DNA from 4 places in the Streptomyces sp. NPDC002324 genome. Region 1 is predicted to be linked to each of the others. Evidence: riboswitches for the same ligand, from Rfam matches in the RefSeq annotation. Region 1 holds a riboswitch; each other region holds the start of a gene.
What was found. A riboswitch is a leader RNA that binds a small molecule or an ion and turns the genes downstream of it on or off. The one in region 1 is predicted to bind cyclic di-AMP.
Positions count from the first base shown of each region.

Region 1 (4,775 bases):
TGCCGAGGCCGAACTGGTCGTGGGTGACGCGGTCGCCCACGGCGAGCGAGACCACCGGCTTCTCGTTGCTGCGGCGGGTCGCGAAGCCGGACGCTCCGGAGGCCGAGGAACGGGAACGGGACGACGACAGCGAGGACGCGATCCCGGAGGCCGGACCCGAGGACACCGGCGCGGAGGCACCCGTGCGCTTCCACTCCAGGTGTGTGGCCGGGATCTCTTCCAGGAAGCGGGACGGCGGGTTGTACGAAGGCTGGCCCCAGGCGCTGCGGAGGGTGGACCGGGTGAGGTAGAGCCGTTCCCGCGCGCGGGTGATGCCGACGTACGCCAGGCGGCGCTCCTCCTCCAGCTCCTTGGTCTGGCCGAGGGCGCGCATGTGCGGGAAGACGCCGTCCTCCATGCCGGTGAGGAAGACGACCGGGAACTCCAGGCCCTTGGCGGTGTGGAGGGTCATGAGCGTGATGACGCCCGAGCCGTCCGCCTCGTCGTCGGGGATCTGGTCGGAGTCGGCGACCAGCGCCACCCGCTCCAGGAAGGCGGGGAGCCCGACGGGCGTCGCGGCTGCCGCCTCGCTCTCACCCTCGCCTTCCGCGGCCGTGGCCTCCTGCTCAAACTCCAGCGCGACGGCGGCGAGTTCCTGGAGGTTCTCGATGCGGGTCTCGTCCTGGGGGTCGGTGGAGGCCTGCAACTCGGCCAGATAGCCGGTCCGTTCGAGGACCGCCTCCAGGATGGTCGCCGGTCCGGCGCCGGACTCCACGACGGTCCGCAGGTCCTCCATCAGCGTGTTGAACCGCTTGACCGCGTTCGTGGACCGGGCCGCCATGCCGTAGGCCTCGTCGACGCGCTTCAGCGCCTGCGGGAAGCTGATCTTCTCGCGCTGCGACAGGGCGTCGATCATCGCCTCCGCGCGGTCGCCGATGCCGCGCTTGGGGACGTTGAGGATGCGGCGCAACGGGACCGAGTCCTCCGGGTTGGCGAGGACCCGCAGATACGCGAGGACGTCCCGGACCTCCTTGCGCTCGTAGAAGCGGACGCCGCCGACGACCTTGTAGGGCAGGCCGACGCGGATGAACACCTCTTCGAAGACACGGGACTGGGCGTTCGTACGGTAGAAGACGGCGACGTCGCCGGCCTTCGCGTCGCCCGCGTCCGTCAACCGGTCTATCTCGTCGGCGACGAACTGGGCCTCGTCGTGCTCGGTGTCGGCGACATAGCCGGTGATCTGCGCGCCCGCGCCCGCGTTCGTCCACAGGTTCTTCGGGCGGCGGGACTCGTTGCGCTCGATGACCGCATTGGCCGCGCTCAGGATCGTCTGGGTGGAGCGGTAGTTCTGCTCCAGCAGGATCGTCGTCGCGTCCGGGTAGTCCTCCTCGAACTGGAGGATGTTGCGGATGGTCGCGCCACGGAAGGCGTAGATCGACTGGTCGGCGTCACCCACGACACAGAGTTCGGCGGGCGGTACGTCCCACTCGTTGGGCGGCACGTCCACGGGGTGCTCGGAGGTGCCGACCAGCTCTCTGACCAGAGCGTACTGGGCGTGGTTGGTGTCCTGGTACTCGTCCACGAGGACGTGGCGGAAGCGGCGGCGGTAGTGCTCGGCGACATCGGGGAAGGCGCGCAGCAGATTGACCGTCGTCATGATCAGGTCGTCGAAGTCGAGCGCGTTCGCCTCACGGAGGCGGGACTGGTAGAGCGCGTAGGCCTGGGCGAGGGTCTTCTCGAAGCCGTCGGTGGCCTGGGCGGCGAAGTCCTCCTCGTCGATCAGCTCGTTCTTCAGATTCGAGATCTTGGCGCTGAAGGACTTGGGCGGGAAACGCTTCGGATCGAGGTCCAGGTCACGGCAGACGAGCGCCATCAGGCGCTTGCTGTCGGCGGCGTCGTAGATCGAGAAGGAGGACGTGAAGCCAAGCTTCTTCGACTCGCGCCGCAGGATCCGTACACACGCGCTGTGGAAGGTCATGACCCACATCGCGTTCGCGCGCGGTCCGACGAGCTGCTCGACGCGCTCCTTCATCTCGCCCGCGGCCTTGTTGGTGAAGGTGATCGCGAGGATCTGGCCCGGGTGGACGCGCCGCTCGCCGAGCAGGTGCGCGATGCGGTGGGTGAGCACCCGGGTCTTGCCGGAGCCGGCTCCGGCCACGATAAGCAGGGGCGAACCCGCGTGGACCACGGCCGCGCGCTGGTTCTCGTTCAGCCCGTCCAGGAGGGCCGCCGCGTCCAGGGCGGGACGGGGGGCTCCGTCGCGGTAGTACGCGTCCCGGTCCGGGGGCACGTCGAACTTCCCACCGAACAGATCGTCCGGAAGCGGCTCCGGTACGTGATCGTCCTCGGGTGGCGGCGGGGGCTCCTCCGCATGGCCGCGGGGGGCCTGGAGGTCCGCCAGGAAGCTGTCGTCAAAGAGGCTGCTCATCGCTCTCCGAGTCTAGGCGCCCGCACTGACAGCGAGAGGCCGCCCCGGAAAGTCCGCCCCCGCCACCTACCGCGACCGCCGTGCGACGGTGAGCGATCGAGCCTACCGTTTGTCGCGCCGAAGAGGCTAAGGTCACGAAAACGTATCGGGCATATCGCACATCAACCTTCACACGAGCCACACGAGTTGGCTAACTTTTTCTTCTGGGCCGTACGACCCAACCGGCGAACGTCGCCGGGCCGCACGACCTCCGCCGAGTCCGGTACGCCTCCCCGAGGCGCCCGGAGCCGGGGACCCACCGTTCTCCGGGGTGAATCGACCCGACCGCCGCGCGCGGCGAGGGCCGTAGGGCAAACCTTCCGAAGCTTGCGCCCGAACCCGACAGCTAACTCGGTAGGCGGACAACGGAAGGAGACGCCGCACCATGGCGCCGCACCGCAAGCCGCGTCCGGCCGGAACGCGCGCGGGCATACGCACCCCCGCTCTCGCCACCGCCGCCCTCACCTCGGTGGCCCTGCTCTCCCAGTCGGGCACCGCCACGGCCGCGCCCTCGACCGACGACAAGCCGAGCCTGGAGGAAGTCGAGAAGAAGGTCGACGCCCTCTACCGCCAGGCCGGTTCGGCGACCGAGAACTACTACGGGGCCAAGGAGAAGACGGCCAGGCAGAAGAAACAGGTCGACACCCTTCTCGACGGCGTCGCCAAGCGCACGGAGAAGCTCAACGAGACGCGGGAGGAACTCGGTTCCTTCACCGCGCCCCAGTACCGCACGGGCGCGGCGGCCCCCGACCTGGCCTCGCCGCTGCTGGCGGGCGACCCGCAGGGCTACCTCGACCAGAACCAGTTGACGGACCGTTCGGCAGACCGCCGGCAGGAGGCCGTCGGCGCGTACGTCACCGAGCAGGCCGAGGCGGCGGATCAGCGCCAGGAGGCGAGCGACAGCCTCGAACAGCTCACCGAGTCGCAGAACAGGCTCAAGGCCGGCAAGGCCAAGGTCCAGGCGAAGCTCGCCCAGGCCCGTGAGCTGCTCGCCGGCCTCACCGCCGAGGAGAGGGCCCGGCTCGCCGCGATCGAACAGCGCGAGCGGGAGGAGGCCGACCGCAAGGCGGAGGAACTCGCGCGACAGCAGGCGGCACGGGCGACGACCGTGGAGACGCGGGAAGCCCCGCCTGCCCAGGAGGGTCAGGGATCGCAGGAAGGCCAGGGATCACAACAGCCAGGCCGGGGATCGCAGGAAGGCCAGGGATCGCAGGACACCTGGGAGGACACGTCCACCGGCACGGAGACGTCCACCGGCGCCACCTCCGGGACCACCCTCCCGGCCGAGGACTTCACCTATGCCGCGAAGGCCGACAGGGCCATCGCCTTCGCCCGCGCGCAGATCGGCAAGCCGTACGTCTGGGGCGCCACCGGCCCCGGCTCCTACGACTGCTCCGGGCTCACCCAGGCCGCCTGGAAGGCCGCCGGCGTCGACCTCCCCCGCACCACCTTCGATCAGCTCACCGCCGGCACCACGGTCCCCCTCGCCGAGGCCAGGCCCGGCGACCTGGTCTTCTTCTACGACAACATCGGCCATGTCGGCCTCTACATAGGCAACGGCATGATGATCCACGCCCCGAAGCCGGGCACCTACGTCCGCGAGGAGTCGGTCTTCCACGACGGCGAGTCGTCGGTGCACAGCGTGGTGCGGCCTGCGTAGCCGCACGGTCGACCCGGGGGCGCGCCGTCAGGTCCAGAGCACCGCGATGAAGATGTTCGCGATGGTCAGCGCGCCCACCAGGCCGAACAGCGGCTTCTCCACCGTCTCTTCGTCCCGTTTCACGTAGACCAGTCCCAGGATCACGATCAGCAGTGCGAGTTTGACGCCGATCTTGATGTTGTCGACGGGTTGATCGTCCGCCTGGTTGAGGCCGACGAGGAGCACACCGGTGACGAGCATGGTGAGGGCGCCGTGGAGCATCGCGGGGACGAAGCGGGCGGTGCCCTGGCCCATGGCCTTCATCTGGGTCAGGAAACCGCCCAGGAGGGAGGCGATGCCGATGATGTGGAGGGCGACGAGGATGTGGATGAGTACGTCCATGCGCGGAGCCTAATGAGGGGTCCGCGGTAGGCCGGGCGCGGGGGCCGTTCCATCTCACGGGGAAAGGTGGCCGCAAGCGGCCTCCGGGGGGCATGGCCTTTCGCGAATCTCCGGCACGAAGTTCTCCCGCGCGAAGACATCCGGCATGCACACATCCGACACGAGGGCACCGGCACGAGGGCATCCGGCGGGGCCGTGACGATCTTGCATATATGCGCCGCATAGCATCGCGGCCCTCCCGGCAGGTCCGAAATGACCGTATCGGTCATCGCGCAGCGTGAAGTCGGC
Region 1 is NZ_JBSFCF010000004.1:142,272-147,046, forward strand. Features, by position in the region: gene pcrA (DNA helicase PcrA) at 1-2,407, opposite strand, end outside; cyclic di-AMP (ydaO/yuaA leader) riboswitch at 2,649-2,822, shown strand; gene ACWCRJ_RS08180 (NlpC/P60 family protein) at 2,832-4,106, shown strand; gene ACWCRJ_RS08185 (hypothetical protein) at 4,134-4,487, opposite strand.

Region 2 (4,775 bases), on a different contig from region 1:
GGACACCGCGCGCTCGAACCGCTCGGCGACCTCGTCGGGATCGGTGCCCGGCCGGATGATGTCGTTGCCGCCCGCGCAGAAGGAGATGAGATCCGGCGCGAGCTCCAGAGCCCTCGGAATCTGGTCCGCCACGATCTGGTCGAGGAGTTTTCCCCGCACGGCGAGGTTGGTGTAGTCGAAGTCGCCCTCGGGCACCCGGTCCGCGAGGAGCACCGCGAACCGGTCGGCCCAGCCGACGAACCGCCCGTCGGGCCCCGGATCGCCGACGCCCTCGGTGAAGCTGTCCCCCAGCGCCACGTACGACCCGATCATCGTTCTGCTGTCATTCGAATCGTCTGCCACATCGGCCCATGATTCACCGTGGCATGTGACCTACGCGACCGTAATAAGGACTTGACGGACGGTGAGATAGACCACGGGTCAAGTGTTGGACAACCCGGAATACTCCAGGTCGGGATGGCCGCACTCCACCATCCCCACCCCCTCTCCCCCCTCAGCGGCGACCGCGCAACCTCCACACCCGGAAGTCCTCGATCCGGAAATGGCTCCAGGTGGTGCGGAAGGCGAAGTGCCCACTCGTGTACGGCGCGGGATCGACGTAGTCGAACACGAGCCGGCCGTTGTTCCACCACCGGACCTTCGACCCGTCGGAGACGATCCGCACCTGATGCGGCGCGTTCGCGACGAGCAGCGGCTCGGTGTAGTCGTAGATCAGTGGCCGCACGCCCGCCTCACCGACGTACCGGCGCAGGCGTGTCGTCGTGTTCGTGTTGGCGCCGTACCCGACGTAGTACGTCTTCAGGTGGTCGTACTCGGCGAGCGCGCCCGAACGCGGGGTGGCGAAGAGATCACCGGGTGAGCGCACATCGACGGCGTTCCAGAAGTTGTTGAGGTCGGAGACCCTGTCGTTGGCCCCGCCCGCCGAGACCGGCGTGGCCGTGTACTCGACGACGTACGGCCCTTGCAGTTTCCGCTTGAACCAGACCGTGGCCCCGGCCGGCACATCGACCTCCAGCACACCCCGCGATGCGGCGACCACCCCGCCCCTCTCCAACTCCACGGCCCACTGCCCGAGCCCGTGCCGGAAGTCGTCGGCGGCGATCAGCCGGCCCCGCCTCGGACGCGGGTGCGCGGCCGCCGTCCCCGCCGGAGCGAGCGCCGCGAGGGCGGCACCGGCGGCGAGGGCTCCGAAAGCTCTACGGGTGGTCATGACACTCCTGTCCCGATGGAAGGAAAGGGGAACGACGACGCGACGCGACGCGGAACCCGGATCCCCCCGCATAGAAAGCGCTTACGGAGATCACTGTGTACTTCCGTTCGCCCCCTGTCGAGGCTTCGGTCGGCCATGCCACACGACCGCAACACCGAAGGCCGGCCCCCAAGAAGCGGGGCCGGCCTTCGGTGTGGTTGAGGGACGGAACCTCAGACGCTGACGCCCTTCGAGCGAAGGTAGGCCAGCGGGTCGAGGTCCGAGCCGTAGGACGGCGTGGTGCGGATCTCGAAGTGCAGGTGCGGCCCGGTGACGTTGCCGGTCGCGCCCGAGAGGCCGATCTGCTGACCGCCGCTCACGGACTGCCCCGCGGAGACGGAGATCGAGGAGAGGTGGGCGTACTGGGCGTAGTAGCCGTCGGCCAGCCGGATGACGACCTGGTTGCCGTACGCGCCGCCCCAGCCGGCGGAGACGACGGTGCCCGCGCCCACGGCCTTGAGGGCGGTCCCGGTCGGGGCCACGAAGTCGACGCCCGTGTGGTAGCCGCTGGACCACATGCTGCCGGCGGTCTTGTACGCCGTGCCGACGGTGGCGCCCTGGATGGGCAGGCTGAAGCCGGAGCTGTTGGCCGACGAGGACTGGCCGTTCGACGTGGAGGCCGACGCCTGGGTGTCCTTGGACTCCTGCTTGGCGGGTGCGGAGGGCTTCGGCGTCGTCGACGACTCGGCAGGCTTCGAGGACTGCGACAGCTGCGGCTTCGACGACTGCGGCGTACCGCCCGACGCGGCCTGCCCGCCTATCGACAGCTTCAGACCCGGGTGGATCAGCGACGGGTCGGAGCCGATCGCCTCGCGGTTGTCCGAGTAGAGGCGCTTCCAGCCCCCGTCGACGTCCTGCTCGTCCGCGATCTTCGCGAGGTAGTCGCCGACCTTCACCGAGTAGGTCTTGGCCGTCTTCTTGGTGGCGGTCCGCTCCGCCTGCGCGGCCTTCTCCGCCTGCTCGATCCGCGCGCCCGCCTCGGCCGCGGCCTGCTGGGTGGCGATCGTGGCCGTCTTCTCGGAAGCCCCGGACACGGCGGCCGTCGGGGTGGCGGCCTGGGCGCCGGCGGCTCCGATCAGCGGCAGCGCGAGCGCAGCACCGCCGGTCCCGGCGGCGGCGATCGAGCGGGTGAAACGCTGGGACTTGGGACGGCGGTGCTTACCCTTCGCGGGCATGACGAATTCCTCTCCGGCGCCTGCGAGGTGAGCTGTCGGGTGCGGACTGGAGATGTCCGGCCGTGCTCGCGCACGGCTGTACCCCTAGCCTCTTCCGGAGACCGGAACAGGCGGTGATTCCTGTGGGTCCCCCGCTCCTGCCGTGGATCGGGTCGGTGTGCGGCTCCGGTCGGCGGCAGGATTGGGCGTCCGTCCGGATTGACGCCGAACGTAAGCGACTTGTGCCCACAGAGACAACCATTGGGACTTCCTGTGCGTCTTTCTACCTGATCCTTACATCAATCCACCATCACGCTCCGTCGAAGACCGGTCTTGAACATTTCCCAACCGCCCTGGAAACATGCGCGAATTACGTGCACATGGCGACAGCGGAACGTCACGAATATGACGCTGCTCACTCCCCTACGGGCCAGTAGGCTTTATTCCAGGGCTTGTTGGATTTAAAGCTCTATTTCGGACAGATCGCTCAAGTGCGACGCAGGTGGATAACCGTCGCATCGAAGTCGCCACGCAACCCCGTCGGCAACCCGTGGTGCAACAGAACGGCCCCTCGGTGCACTTCGCCCGTTTCGCGGCACTCATACACTTCTGTCGGGTCCAGTCCGCGCAGCCGGAGCGGAGCGGGCTGCTCACCGTAGTGCTGGGCCTGGAGCCAGGCCAGGACCACGACCTCGTCGTCGAGGACGTACTGCACGGCGCTCAGGCCACCCGTCGGCGGGCGCAGCCGGTAGAGATCACCGCGCTGCACGACCGGCCGGATCCGCTTGTACAGCTCGACCCAGCTCCCCGCCTCGGCCAGCTCCTCCTCCGTCCACTCGGTGAGGTCGCCACCGACGCCGAGCACGCCCGCCATGGCGCTGACGAAACGGAACCGCAGGGTGCTGACCCGGCCGTTGAGCTGGTTGTTCGGGCTGTCGGTGACCCATGCCGCCATGGTCCGGGCCGGGTGGATCTGGCTGAAGCCGTGCTGGATGGCGAGCCGGTCTAGCGGGTCGGTGTTGTCCGACGTCCACACCTGGTCCGTCCGGGCCATCACCCCGAGGTCGATACGACCGCCGCCGCCGGAGCACGACTCGAACGCCACCCCCGGGTGCGCGGCCCGCAGCCGGTCCAGCAGGGCGTAGAAGGCGTGCACATGCTCGATCCACAGTTTCTGCGGATACGGCTCGCCGGGCCAGCCGGCATCCGTGAAGCAGCGGTTGAAGTCCCACTTCACATAGTCGATCGGCGCACTGGACAGCAACGCGTCCAGCTTCTCCCACAGGTATTCCTGGACGTCCTCGCGCGCGAGATTGAGGACGAGCTGATTACGCAGCTCCGTCCGCTTTCGTCCCGGTTGGAACTGTGCCCATTCGGGATGCGCCCGGTACAGCTCGCTGTCCGGGTTGACCATCTCGGGCTCGACCCAGATACCGAACCGCATTCCGAGGGCGTGCACGTATTCGGCGAGGGGCTTGAGCCCCTTCGGGAAGCGGTCCGGGTTGGGCGTCCAGTCGCCGAGGCCGGCCCGGTCGCTCGTACGCGCCCCGAACCAGCCGTCGTCCACGACGAACAGTTCGACCCCGATGGCCGCCGCGCGCCGCGCGAGCGTCCCCTGCTGCTCCTCGGAGATGTCGAACTCGGTGGCCTCCCAGGAGTTGAAGAGCACCGGCCGGTCCTGGTCCGCGTCCGGGATGACGTACGTCCGCTGGTACGCGTGCCAGGCGCGGCTCGCCCCGCCGTGGCCGCCGTCGCTCCACAGGCCGGCGAAGACGGGCGTGGTGAACGTCTCCCCCGTCTCCAGCCGCAGCAGACCGGACTCGTCGTATCCGGCGCCGCCGGTGATCTGCACGCGGGCGTCCGGCAGTTGTGCGACCGCGATCCGCCAGGATCCCGACCAGCCCAGGGCGCAGCCGTAGACCTCGCCGCGCTCCTCGGTGGCGTCGGTGTCCAGGGCGACCCAGGGCAGGTGCTGGTGCCCGGTGTGGCCGCGCCGGCTGCCGATGACCTTCTCGCCGTAGGTGAGGTCGCCGCGCACGAGCCGCGACTCGGCCGCCCATCGTCCGTGCAGCTGGGACAGCCGCCAGGGCTCGTCCGCGCGCGGCGGCAGCGTCCACGTCGCCGAGTCGGCCCGCAGCAGCTCCACCGCCGGCCCGTCGTTGACCAGGGTCACCCAGCGCTCGATGACGTCGTCGCGCAGTCGGTAGTGCAGCGTGATCCCGAGCGCGCCGTCGGCGAACCGCAATCGCAGCTCGTCACCGTCCGTCTCGTACTCCCGGAAGGTCCACTCGGTGCCGCGCCGCTCGTCCGTGCGCACGGACAGGGCGGGACGGGTGAAGCGAGGTCCGCCCTCGACGGGGTACTCCTCGTGT
Region 2 is NZ_JBSFCF010000021.1:119,763-124,537, reverse strand. Features, by position in the region: gene ACWCRJ_RS25940 (SGNH/GDSL hydrolase family protein) at 1-312, opposite strand, end outside; gene ACWCRJ_RS25935 (DUF6250 domain-containing protein) at 494-1,210, opposite strand; gene ACWCRJ_RS25930 (peptidoglycan DD-metalloendopeptidase family protein) at 1,423-2,424, opposite strand; cyclic di-AMP (ydaO/yuaA leader) riboswitch at 2,429-2,588, opposite strand; gene ACWCRJ_RS25925 (alpha-galactosidase) at 2,891-4,775, opposite strand, start outside.
Region 2: linked by a shared signal. The riboswitch ahead of ACWCRJ_RS25930 (peptidoglycan DD-metalloendopeptidase family protein) and the one ahead of ACWCRJ_RS08180 (NlpC/P60 family protein) in region 1 are both predicted to bind cyclic di-AMP.

Region 3 (4,775 bases), on a different contig from region 1:
CTTGATGTTGGCCGCCGTCAGGCCCTGGTACTCGGGGTGCTGGCTCACCTTGGTCGCGATGACCACGTCGTCGCGGTTGCCCCGGGACCTGACCCACCTGCCGATGATCCTCTCGGACTCACCGCCCGTGTTGCCCTCAACCCAGGCCGAGTAGGAGTCGGCGGTGTCGACGAAGTTGCCCCCGGCGGCCGCGTAGGCGTCGAGGACGGCGAAGGACTGGGCCTCGTCCGCCGTCCACCCGAAGACGTTGCCGCCGAGGGAGAGCGGGAAGACCTCGATGTCGGACGTGCCCAGCTTGCGAAGAGAAGTCATGTGCAACGTCAACCGTCGCGGCGGACGCCCGCATTCCGCGCCGGCGTGAACGCCATGTGAAGCCGTGGGGCGGCAAGGGGTCGGGGGCCGCGGCGGAAGCGGTCGCCGGCACGCGCGTATGACGAACGCCGCGCGGTCCTCACGGACTCACGCGGCGTCGCCGCTTCGTTCTCCGACCGGCTCTACGGGGTCAGACCCTTGCTGCGCAGCCACGCCGCCGGGTCGATGCCGCTGGCCGAGCCGCCCGGGTGGACCTCCATGTGGAGGTGGGCGCCGGTGACGTTGCCGGTGGCGCCCACGCGGCCGATGACGTCGCCGGTGGCGACCTTCTGGCCGACGCTGACACCGATGGAGGACTGGTGGGCGTACCAGATCTCGGTGCCGTCATCGAGGGTGAGGACGGTCTTGTAGCCGTAGGAGCCCTCGTAGCCGGCCTGCGTGATGGTGCCGCTGTGGACGGCCTTGATCAGGGTGCCGGTCGGGGCGGCGAAGTCGAGGCCGGTGTGGTATCCGGAGGACCAGTAGGGGCCGGCCTGACCGAAGGTGGAGGTGAGGGTGTACGAGGAGGTCGGCAGCGTGAACTGCTTGGCGAGGGAGGCGAGACGCTCCGCTTCCTTCTTCGCCGCGGCCTCCTCGGCCGCCTTCTTCTCGGCGGCGGCCTCCTTGGCCTCGGCTTCCTTCTTCTCCTTGGCGGCCAGCTCGGCGGCCTTGTCCGCGGCGGCGGTCTGGGCGGCCTCGGCGGCGGCCTTGTCGAAGGCGTCCTGCTGGGACTCGGCCTGCGCCATGATGCGGGCGCGCAGCGCCTCACCGGCGTCGGCGGTGCCCTGTTCGGTGTCGGCGGCCGTCAGGCCGGCGCTGCTGAGGGGGGATCTGGAGGCCTCGGGCTCCGGCTGGTCGGCCTCGTCCTCGTCCTCGAAGACCGAGCCGACGTTCGGCATGTCGGGCATCGAGATGGACACGGGGGCCTTGCCGGACTGCGCGCTGGCCATGCCGGCGCCGCTGACGGCGGCTATGACACCGACACCGAGAACCGTGGAGCTGCGGGCGAGACCGCCACGAGCGAGTACGCCGGTCTTCTTGGCGACGCGGTGCCGACCGCGAGCGGGGCGAAGGGAGTCCTCACTGGGATTCCACTCCTGCCAGGGGCCCTCGTTGTCGCTGTTGTAGCTGCCGTAGCCGAACGTCTGGCTCTCGCCGTCACGCTGGTCGGGCACGAACGGGGCTTCGGTCGCGGACCGGTTCGACGCCACGTGGGCGTACTCCTTCCTTCCTCCTCGCCTACCGGGTTAGCTGACGGGTTCGGAGCAGGAAGGTCTCCTACGCGCGTAAACCGGTCGTGCGCACTGCCACGACGGTCTCCGTGCGATTCACCCCAGGGTGGTGGTTCCCCGGTTCCCTTGCGGGATTCGGCGCGTGAGCACGGAGCCGTCTCTTGTGACGGCTGGGACGACCGCGCTGCGTTATCGAACGTTAATAGACGCGAGTACTCCATTCCAAGCTGTTCCGAATGATCGTTCCGGCGTTCCCGGTGGACTTTACGGGTCATGAGGGGTTTAAAACGGGCGAGTTGACTTGCCTCACGAGTAACAAAAGTTCTGACGCCATATCAGCAGACCTACGGAAGACGGTCGAACAAACACGTTCGGTGACATTCGGTGACAGGAGCGCCTCCGAGCCTCCGTGCCTGCCGGATGTCACGGGCGGCGGACCGCCAGAAGGGCCATGTCGTCCGTCGTGCGGTCGCCCGTGTGCCGGCGCACCTCGTCCGCCAGGGTCGTCAAGAGGGCGCGCGGGGCGGAGAAGACCCTGCCGGACAGGCGCTCGGCCGGGTCGTAGAAGGCACCGCGCGCGTCCCGCGCCTCGGAGAGACCGTCCGTGTAGAACAACAGCGTGGCGCCGGGCGGAAATTCGGCCTCCTCCGCGCGGTCGGGCCAGGCGCCCAGGTCCTCCATGCCCAGCGGGAGGGCCGGCCGCCGGGCGTCCAGGGTGCACAGGGTGCCGTCGGCGAGCAGCAACAAAGGCGACGGATGCCCCCGGTTGACGATCCGGGCGCGTCCGGCCCCGTGCGGGAACTCCGCCAGAACCGCCGTCACGAACCCCTCGTACTCCACCGCCGCGTCCCGCAGCGCGGCCTCCCGCCTGGTCGTCTCCCGGGCCAGCGCCCGCTCCAGCCGCTGGGCGACCGCTTCGAGCGTCGACTCCTGCTCGGCCGCCTCCCGGAACGCGCCGATCAGCACCGCCACCGCCGACACCGCGCCCAGCCCCTTGCCGCGCACATCGCCCACGATCACCCGTACGCCGTGGGGCGAGTCCTGCACCGCGTACAGATCACCCCCGATCGACGCCCCCGCCTGCGCGGCCTCGTACCGCGCGGCGATCTCCAGCCCGCCGATCCGCTCCTGCGGCACCGGCAGTACGGCCCGCTGCGCCGCCTCGGCGATCTCGCGGGCGGTGGCGAGCCGGGCGTCGCTGCGGCGGACGAGGCGGTTGATCAGTACGGCCAGTACGGCGACGGTGGCCACCGTGGCGATCTCGGTGATCGCGTCCACCTGACCCGTGTCGCCGTAGTAGCCGCGCACGGCGCTGACCCCGGCGACCGAGGCGATTCCGACGATCACCGTGCCGAGCAGCGAGAAGAGCGGGGCCGCCACCAGGGGCGAGGCGGTGAAGAAGGGGACGGCCGTGAACTCGCGCGGGGTGAAGTGGTCGTAGAAGAGGCCGATGGTGATGAGCAGGGCCGGGAGGACGCGAAGGAGCGTACGGACGTACGAGAGCCGCCACCCGCTCGGCTCCCTCACCCCCGCCACCCCTTCTCGCTGCCCACGGATACAGGGTTTCCGGCGATGGAGCCCGGGGCTAGTCGACGGGGCCGATTGGGCTAGCGGGAGGGGAGCCGGCAGGAGGGGCCGGCAGGAGGGGGAGGAGGGGCCGGCGGGAGGGAGCGGAGGGGGTGGACCCTGGATTCAGCCCGCGGTCAGTCCCGTCAGTCCCGTCAGCTCCGGCAGCTCCGGGAGGGGGAGCGTGTGCTGGGTCTGGAGGACTTTCGCGCGGAGGTAGCGCACGTTGTGGGCGGTGGTGAAGACGCCGGTGGGGACGCGGTGGCGGACGCCCATGCCCAGGTCGCGGAGCTGCTGCGCCTTGTCGGGGTTGTTCGAGAGGAGGTCCAGCCGGTCGATGCCGAGGGCACCCAGCATCTGGGCCGCCGCCGTGTAGTCACGGGCGTCCTCGGGCAGGCCGAGCGCCGCGTTCGCCTCGTAGGTGTCGAGCCCCTGGTCCTGGAGGGCGTACGCGTCGAGCTTGTTGTAGAGGCCGATACCCCGGCCCTCCTGGCGGAGGTAGAGGAGGACGCCGCCGCGTTCGGCGATCCGCTCCACCGCCTCGCGCAGCTGCGGACCGCAGTCGCAGCGGGCCGACCCGAAGACGTCGCCGGTCAGGCACTCGGAGTGCAGCCGGACCAGCGGGTCCGTGCCGGGGGCGGGGTCGCCGAGGACGAGCGCCAGGTGCTCCTGGCCGTCGACGAGGCCGTGGAAGGTGACCAGTTCGGCGTCTACGCCGTAGCCGTCCTGGAAACGCAGCGGCACCCGGACGCGGGCACGCGGGGTGGCAGCGGGAATGTCGGGCATGCGGGATCTCCGGTCCTGGTGCGGGCGTCGTCATGCTTCAGATTTGAAGCATGACGCTCGGCAGGACTCTAACCCCTGCTTCAAATTTCAAGCAACCTCTTTGGGATGCCTCACATTCCCGCGACCCGGGAATAAACGCGAGACCTACTCCCCGGACGGACCGGCCTGGCTCGACGGACACGCGCGGCGGCGCCACGGCAGATCGTCGGAGCCGGGGGCCGCCTGCGGGTCCCCGCCCTGGATCGCCGTCGCGATGGACGCGCAGATCTCCTCGAACTGACCGATCTGCTCGGGGCTGAGATGGTCGAAGACGGCCTTGCGGACCGTTTCGACATGGCCCGGCGCCACCCGCTCCAACAGGCCCATGCCCTCGTCGGTGAGCACGGCGACACTGCCCCGCTTGTCCCACTGGCAGTCCTCGCGCCGCACCACGCCGTCCTTCTCCAGCCGGGTGACGACATACGTCAGCCGACTGCGCGTGATCTTCTGATGCTGGGCGAGATCGGTCATCCGCATCCGCCGGTCCGGCGCCTCGGAGAGGGAGGCCAGCACGGAGTAGTAGAGGTGCGGCAGACCGGCCTCCTGCTGGAGCTGCCGGTCGAGCGCGTCCTCCAGGAGCGAGCTGGCGGCCACGTAGGCACGCCAGGCACGCTGCTCGTCGGGGGTGAGCCAGCGGGTCGTCATACGTACAGTGTAGTTATTGTTTAAAACTTGAACCAAGCCCCGCCGGAACGCCACCCCGACCGGCCCCACCGCCGTAGTCCCATCCCCACCACCGAAGTCGCAGCCTCACCGCCGTAGCCCCATCCCCACCGCCGTCACCGCCAGGGAGCGCGTCCA
Region 3 is NZ_JBSFCF010000049.1:808-5,582, forward strand. Features, by position in the region: gene ACWCRJ_RS39000 (aldo/keto reductase) at 1-312, opposite strand, end outside; gene ACWCRJ_RS39005 (M23 family metallopeptidase) at 495-1,562, opposite strand; cyclic di-AMP (ydaO/yuaA leader) riboswitch at 1,573-1,734, opposite strand; gene ACWCRJ_RS39010 (PP2C family protein-serine/threonine phosphatase) at 2,007-3,119, opposite strand; gene ACWCRJ_RS39015 (GTP cyclohydrolase II) at 3,276-3,935, opposite strand; gene ACWCRJ_RS39020 (MarR family winged helix-turn-helix transcriptional regulator) at 4,080-4,619, opposite strand; gene ACWCRJ_RS39025 (dihydrofolate reductase family protein) at 4,775-4,775, shown strand, end outside.
Region 3: linked by a shared signal. The riboswitch ahead of ACWCRJ_RS39005 (M23 family metallopeptidase) and the one ahead of ACWCRJ_RS08180 (NlpC/P60 family protein) in region 1 are both predicted to bind cyclic di-AMP.

Region 4 (4,775 bases), on a different contig from region 1:
CGGAGGCCGCGCGCGGGCACGTCAGGTAGTACGTCGTGGGGAAGGGCGTGCCGTCCGGCAGCCGCGGGGCCGTCTCCACGACGTCCGGCTGCCCGCAGGGACAGCGGTGCGCGATCGCGCGGAGGCCGCGCGGGGGGCGCCCGAGCTGCTGCTGGAAGGCCTCGACGTCGGCGTCGGTCGGCTCGGTGCGCGGGGTGGTCGGCGGAGGGGTCTGCATAACCTGCTACTCAAGTCCTCGGTGTGGCTCATCGGTTCACGGTCACGGGGTGGCCGTTCAGCTGTCGGCGGCGTCGGCCTTGTCGACCCCGTCCCAGACATTGGTGTACCAGGGGCGGTCGGCCGCCCCCTGTGTCGTACGGGACTGCTTCGCCGCGTCCGGGTCGATCATGGTGTAGCCGGTCTCGCCCGGCATCACATAGTGCAGCCGCTCCCGGATGCGCTGCTCGGCGTACGCGTCGTCCTGCCAGCGCGCCTTGAGGTCGCGCAACTCCTCGACCCGCTCGCGCGCCTCCTGGCGCTGCCGCTGCGTGTCGGCGATCTCGGCGCGCTGGGAGACGTACTGCCTTATGGGATAGGCGAGCGCCACGATCATCGAGCAGAGGACGAGGGCGAGCAGCGCGGCCCGGCCGGTCAGCCGGGAGCGACGGACCTGGCGCTTGGCCTGCGAGCGGTAGACCCGGGCGGCCGTCTGCTCGCCCAGCACCTTCAGCCGGGTCGCGGTGGAGAAACGGTCCCGGTCCCGGTCCTTCACGGCCATGTCCCGCGCCCCTTCTTCTGCCTTCTCCCACGCGCACGCGCGTACGTCCCCGCACACGGTACGGGACCGGTACGGGGACGTACGTACGACTGGCGCGGGCTTGGCCCTCAACGGGTCAGCCGGCGGCTCAGCCCTTGAAGCGCGGGAAGGCGCTGCGGCCGGCGTAGACCGCGGCGTCGTCGAGGATCTCCTCGATGCGCAGCAGCTGGTTGTACTTGGCGACGCGGTCCGAGCGGGCCGGGGCGCCGGTCTTGATCTGTCCGCAGTTCACGGCGACGGCGAGGTCGGCGATGGTGACGTCCTCGGTCTCGCCGGAGCGGTGGGACATCATGCACTTGAAGCCGTTGCGCTGGGCCATCTCGACGGCGTCCAGGGTCTCGGTCAGCGAGCCGATCTGGTTGACCTTGACGAGCAGGGCGTTGGCGGAGCCCTCCTCGATGCCGCGGGCGAGGCGCTCGGGGTTGGTTACGAAGAGGTCGTCGCCGACGATCTGGACCTTGTCGCCCAGCTTCTCGGTGATGGTGTTCCAGCCGGCCCAGTCGTCCTCGAACAGCGGGTCCTCGATGGAGACGAGCGGGTACGACGCGACGAGGTCGGCGTAGTACTCCGTCATCTCGGCGGCGGAGCGCTCCTTGCCCTCGAAGGTGTAGACGCCGTCCTTGTAGAACTCGGAGGCGGCGACGTCCAGGGCGAGGGCGATCTGCTCGCCGGGGGTGTAGCCGGCCTCCTTGATGGCCTCCAGGATGAGGTCCAGGGCGGCGCGGTTGGACTCCAGGTTCGGGGCGAAGCCGCCCTCGTCGCCGAGGCCGGTGGACAGGCCCTTGGTCTTCAGCACCTTCTTGAGGGTGTGGTAGACCTCGGCGCCCCAGCGCAGGGCCTCGGAGAAGGACTCCGCGCCGATGGGGGCGATCATGAACTCCTGGATGTCCACGTTGGAGTCGGCGTGCGAACCGCCGTTCAGGATGTTCATCATCGGAACGGGCAGCAGGTGCGCGTTCGGGCCGCCCAGGTAGCGGAAGAGCGGCAGATCGCTGGCCTCGGAGGCGGCGTGGGCGACGGCGAGGGAGACGCCGAGGATGGCGTTGGCGCCGAGGGAGCCCTTGTTGTCGGTGGCGTCCAGGTCGAACATCGCCTGGTCGATCAGGCGCTGCTCGGTGGCGTCGTAGCCGACGAGCTCCGGGCCGATCTGCTCGATCACGGCGAGGACGGCCTTCTCGACGCCCTTGCCGAGGTAGCGGTTGGGGTCGCCGTCACGCAGCTCGATGGCTTCGAAGGCACCGGTGGAGGCGCCGGACGGAACGGCGGCACGACCCGTGCTGCCGTCGTCGAGGCCGACCTCGACCTCGACGGTGGGGTTGCCTCGCGAGTCGAGGATTTCCCGGGCTACGACGACGTCGATGGACGGCACGAGCATCTCCTTCATGGGATGTGACGCTGGTTGTGCGGGGCCGCTGGGGCCTGGCGACTAGAGCCTAACCGTCCCCGGGCCGTCGGCAGCCGACCGACCGTCCCGTGGACAGACAGACCGTACCCATTGTTCCCGGTCGGAACAAAGGGGGGTGGTCGAGAAAGTGAACAGAAGGAGGAGGCGGGCACGAAAAAGCCCCGCCCCGGTGCGTACGGGGGAATGCGCACCGGGGCGGGGAGCCCGTGGGGACGGGGGGACGGCCCTCACGAGGTCTTCACTATGGAGGACACGGCTGTGAGCGGGCTGTGGTTCAGCCGGGGAGCGGCCTGTTTTCCGGCCCGGCTGAACCTGCCCCGCCTGCCCGGCCGTGGGGGCGGCCGTGGGGTCGGCAGGCGTGTGGCGGCCGTCGTGGTCGCCGTGGGTCAGCTCAGGTGGAGCTGCTGGCCCGGGTAGATGAAGTCGGCGTCGTCGATGATGTCCTTGTTCAGCTCGAAGAGCTTCTCCCAGCCACCCTTGACGTTCTTCTTCGCGGCGATGGCGCTGAGGGTGTCACCGGTGACGACCTTGTACTCGCCGTCGCCCTTCTTGACCTTCTTGCCGGTCGGGGTCTTGACGGTGGCGCGCTCGGAGGAGCGGGAGGAGCGGGTGTCCTCGGTGCTCTTCTTGGTGCTCTCCTGCGTGCTCTGCGAGGAGGAGCCGGAGGAGTCGGCGTTGCCGGAAGAGGCGGCGGCGCCGTCGTAGGAGGCGCCGGACAGACCCTTGCCGCAGACCGGCCAGGCACCCTTGCCCTGACCGGCGAGGACCTTCTCGGCGATCGCGATCTGCTGGGCCTTGCTCGCCTGGTTGGCGGTGGAGGCGTACTGCGTACCGCCGTAGGCGGCCCAGGTGGAGGCCGAGAACTGCAGACCGCCGTAGTAGCCGTTGCCGGTGTTGATGGACCAGTTGCCGCCGGACTCGCACTGGGCGACGGCGTCCCACTCGGAGGCGGTGGCGGCGGAGGCGCTGCCGGCGGCCATCAGCGGGGCGGCGACCGCCGCGGCGCCGGTGACACCGACGACGGCGATGGCGCGAGCGGCCTTGGACGGACGACGGTGCTTGCCCTTGCTGGAAAACAGCATGGAGAGATCCCCTCACCGACGCCTGCGAGGTGAGCTGTCGGGTTCGGGCCGGTTGAGTTGCCCGGCCGCGCACGCTCGCCTCTCGGCTCACGTCGCGCGGCTTCACCCCCAGCCGGTTCCGGTCGTGCGCCCCCGAAGGGCCGCAACCGCCGGACCCGGCACTTACCTTGGGTCCCCCGCTCCTGCCTACGGCGCTTGACGCGACGACTGTTCCTCACGGCCGATGGCAGGATTCGGCGTGCCGACCGGGAGGGCCCGCTGTGGCGAGCGGTCACGACCGTAAACAGGTGATTGCCCGAATTTCAAAGACGATCAGGGGGTCTGTGATTCATCTCCCACAATGATCAAAACGGGCATTCAGGGTCGAACCATGACGCGAACTGCCGCTACTTTTCGCCCGTTTCGGCACCGACTTCGAGGGTCTGACCGGGAAGGATAAGGTCCGGGTCAGTTCCGACCGTGCGCTCGTTCTCGGAGTACAGCGTCCGCCACCCGCCGTTCAGGCCGAGCGAGTTCACGATGCCGGTCAGACTGTCGCCCACGCGGACGGTGTAGGCGCCCTCCGCGCCCTCGCTCGACGCGCCGCCGTCACGCGAGGCGTGACGGCCTGAGGTGGCGCCGTCGGCCTTGTCCGCCCCGGAGCCGGTGTCCGCGCCCTCGTCGGCGCTGGCGCCGCGATGCCGGCCGCTGCCGCCGTCGACGTCATCGTCGGCCGCGGAGCCGTCCGCCTGGCTGGAATCGTCCGTGTTCGCACTGCCGGATTCCTTGGAGCCGGTGCCGGTGCCGGTGCCGCTGTCGCCGGAATCGGTGGAGTCCGCGGCGTCGGAGCCCGCGTCCGGCTCGGTGGTCGCCTTCGTGGAGCCGTCGAGGGCCTTCGCGGACGCGTCCGACGACTCGGTCGACTCGGTCGATTCCTTCGACCCGTCGGAGCGCGTGGAGTCGGTGCCGTCGGCCGACTTGGCCGAGCCGGTGGACCCGGTCGAGTCGGAGGAATCCGATGCACCCGATGAACCGGATGCGCCGCCGGAGTCGGACGAGTCGTCCGCGACACCCGTGTCCACGTCGGCGGGACCCGAGTCGCCGCCCAGGTTGTGCAGCAGTCCGCAGGTGGACCAGACGCCTACGCCCTGGTCCGCGAGGACCTTCTCGGCGACGGCTATCTGCTGCGAACGGCTGGCCTGGTCCGCGGTCGTCGCGTAGTCGAGGCCGCCGTACTTCTCCCAGTTCTCCTGGGTCAGCTGGAGGCCGCCGTAGCGCCCGTTCCCGGTGTCCGCGCTCCAGAAGCCACCGCTCTCGCACTCCGCCACCTGGTCCCAGGTGGTTCCGCTCGCCGCGCTCGCGCCGGTGGCGCCGAGGAGTGGGATCGCGATGGCCGACCCGGTGACTCCCGCCGCGACGAGGAGAGCCGGAGCCTGACGGGGGCGACGGTGACGACCGTTCCCGGAGAGCATGCGGTTGCCTTTCACACGACAGCGGTGGTCTGTGCGACGGG
Region 4 is NZ_JBSFCF010000025.1:120,646-125,420, reverse strand. Features, by position in the region: gene ACWCRJ_RS28705 (DUF501 domain-containing protein) at 1-217, opposite strand, end outside; gene ACWCRJ_RS28700 (FtsB family cell division protein) at 275-757, opposite strand; gene eno (phosphopyruvate hydratase) at 885-2,165, opposite strand; gene ACWCRJ_RS28690 (transglycosylase family protein) at 2,588-3,283, opposite strand; cyclic di-AMP (ydaO/yuaA leader) riboswitch at 3,288-3,487, opposite strand; gene ACWCRJ_RS28685 (transglycosylase family protein) at 3,670-4,734, opposite strand.
Region 4: linked by a shared signal. The riboswitch ahead of ACWCRJ_RS28690 (transglycosylase family protein) and the one ahead of ACWCRJ_RS08180 (NlpC/P60 family protein) in region 1 are both predicted to bind cyclic di-AMP.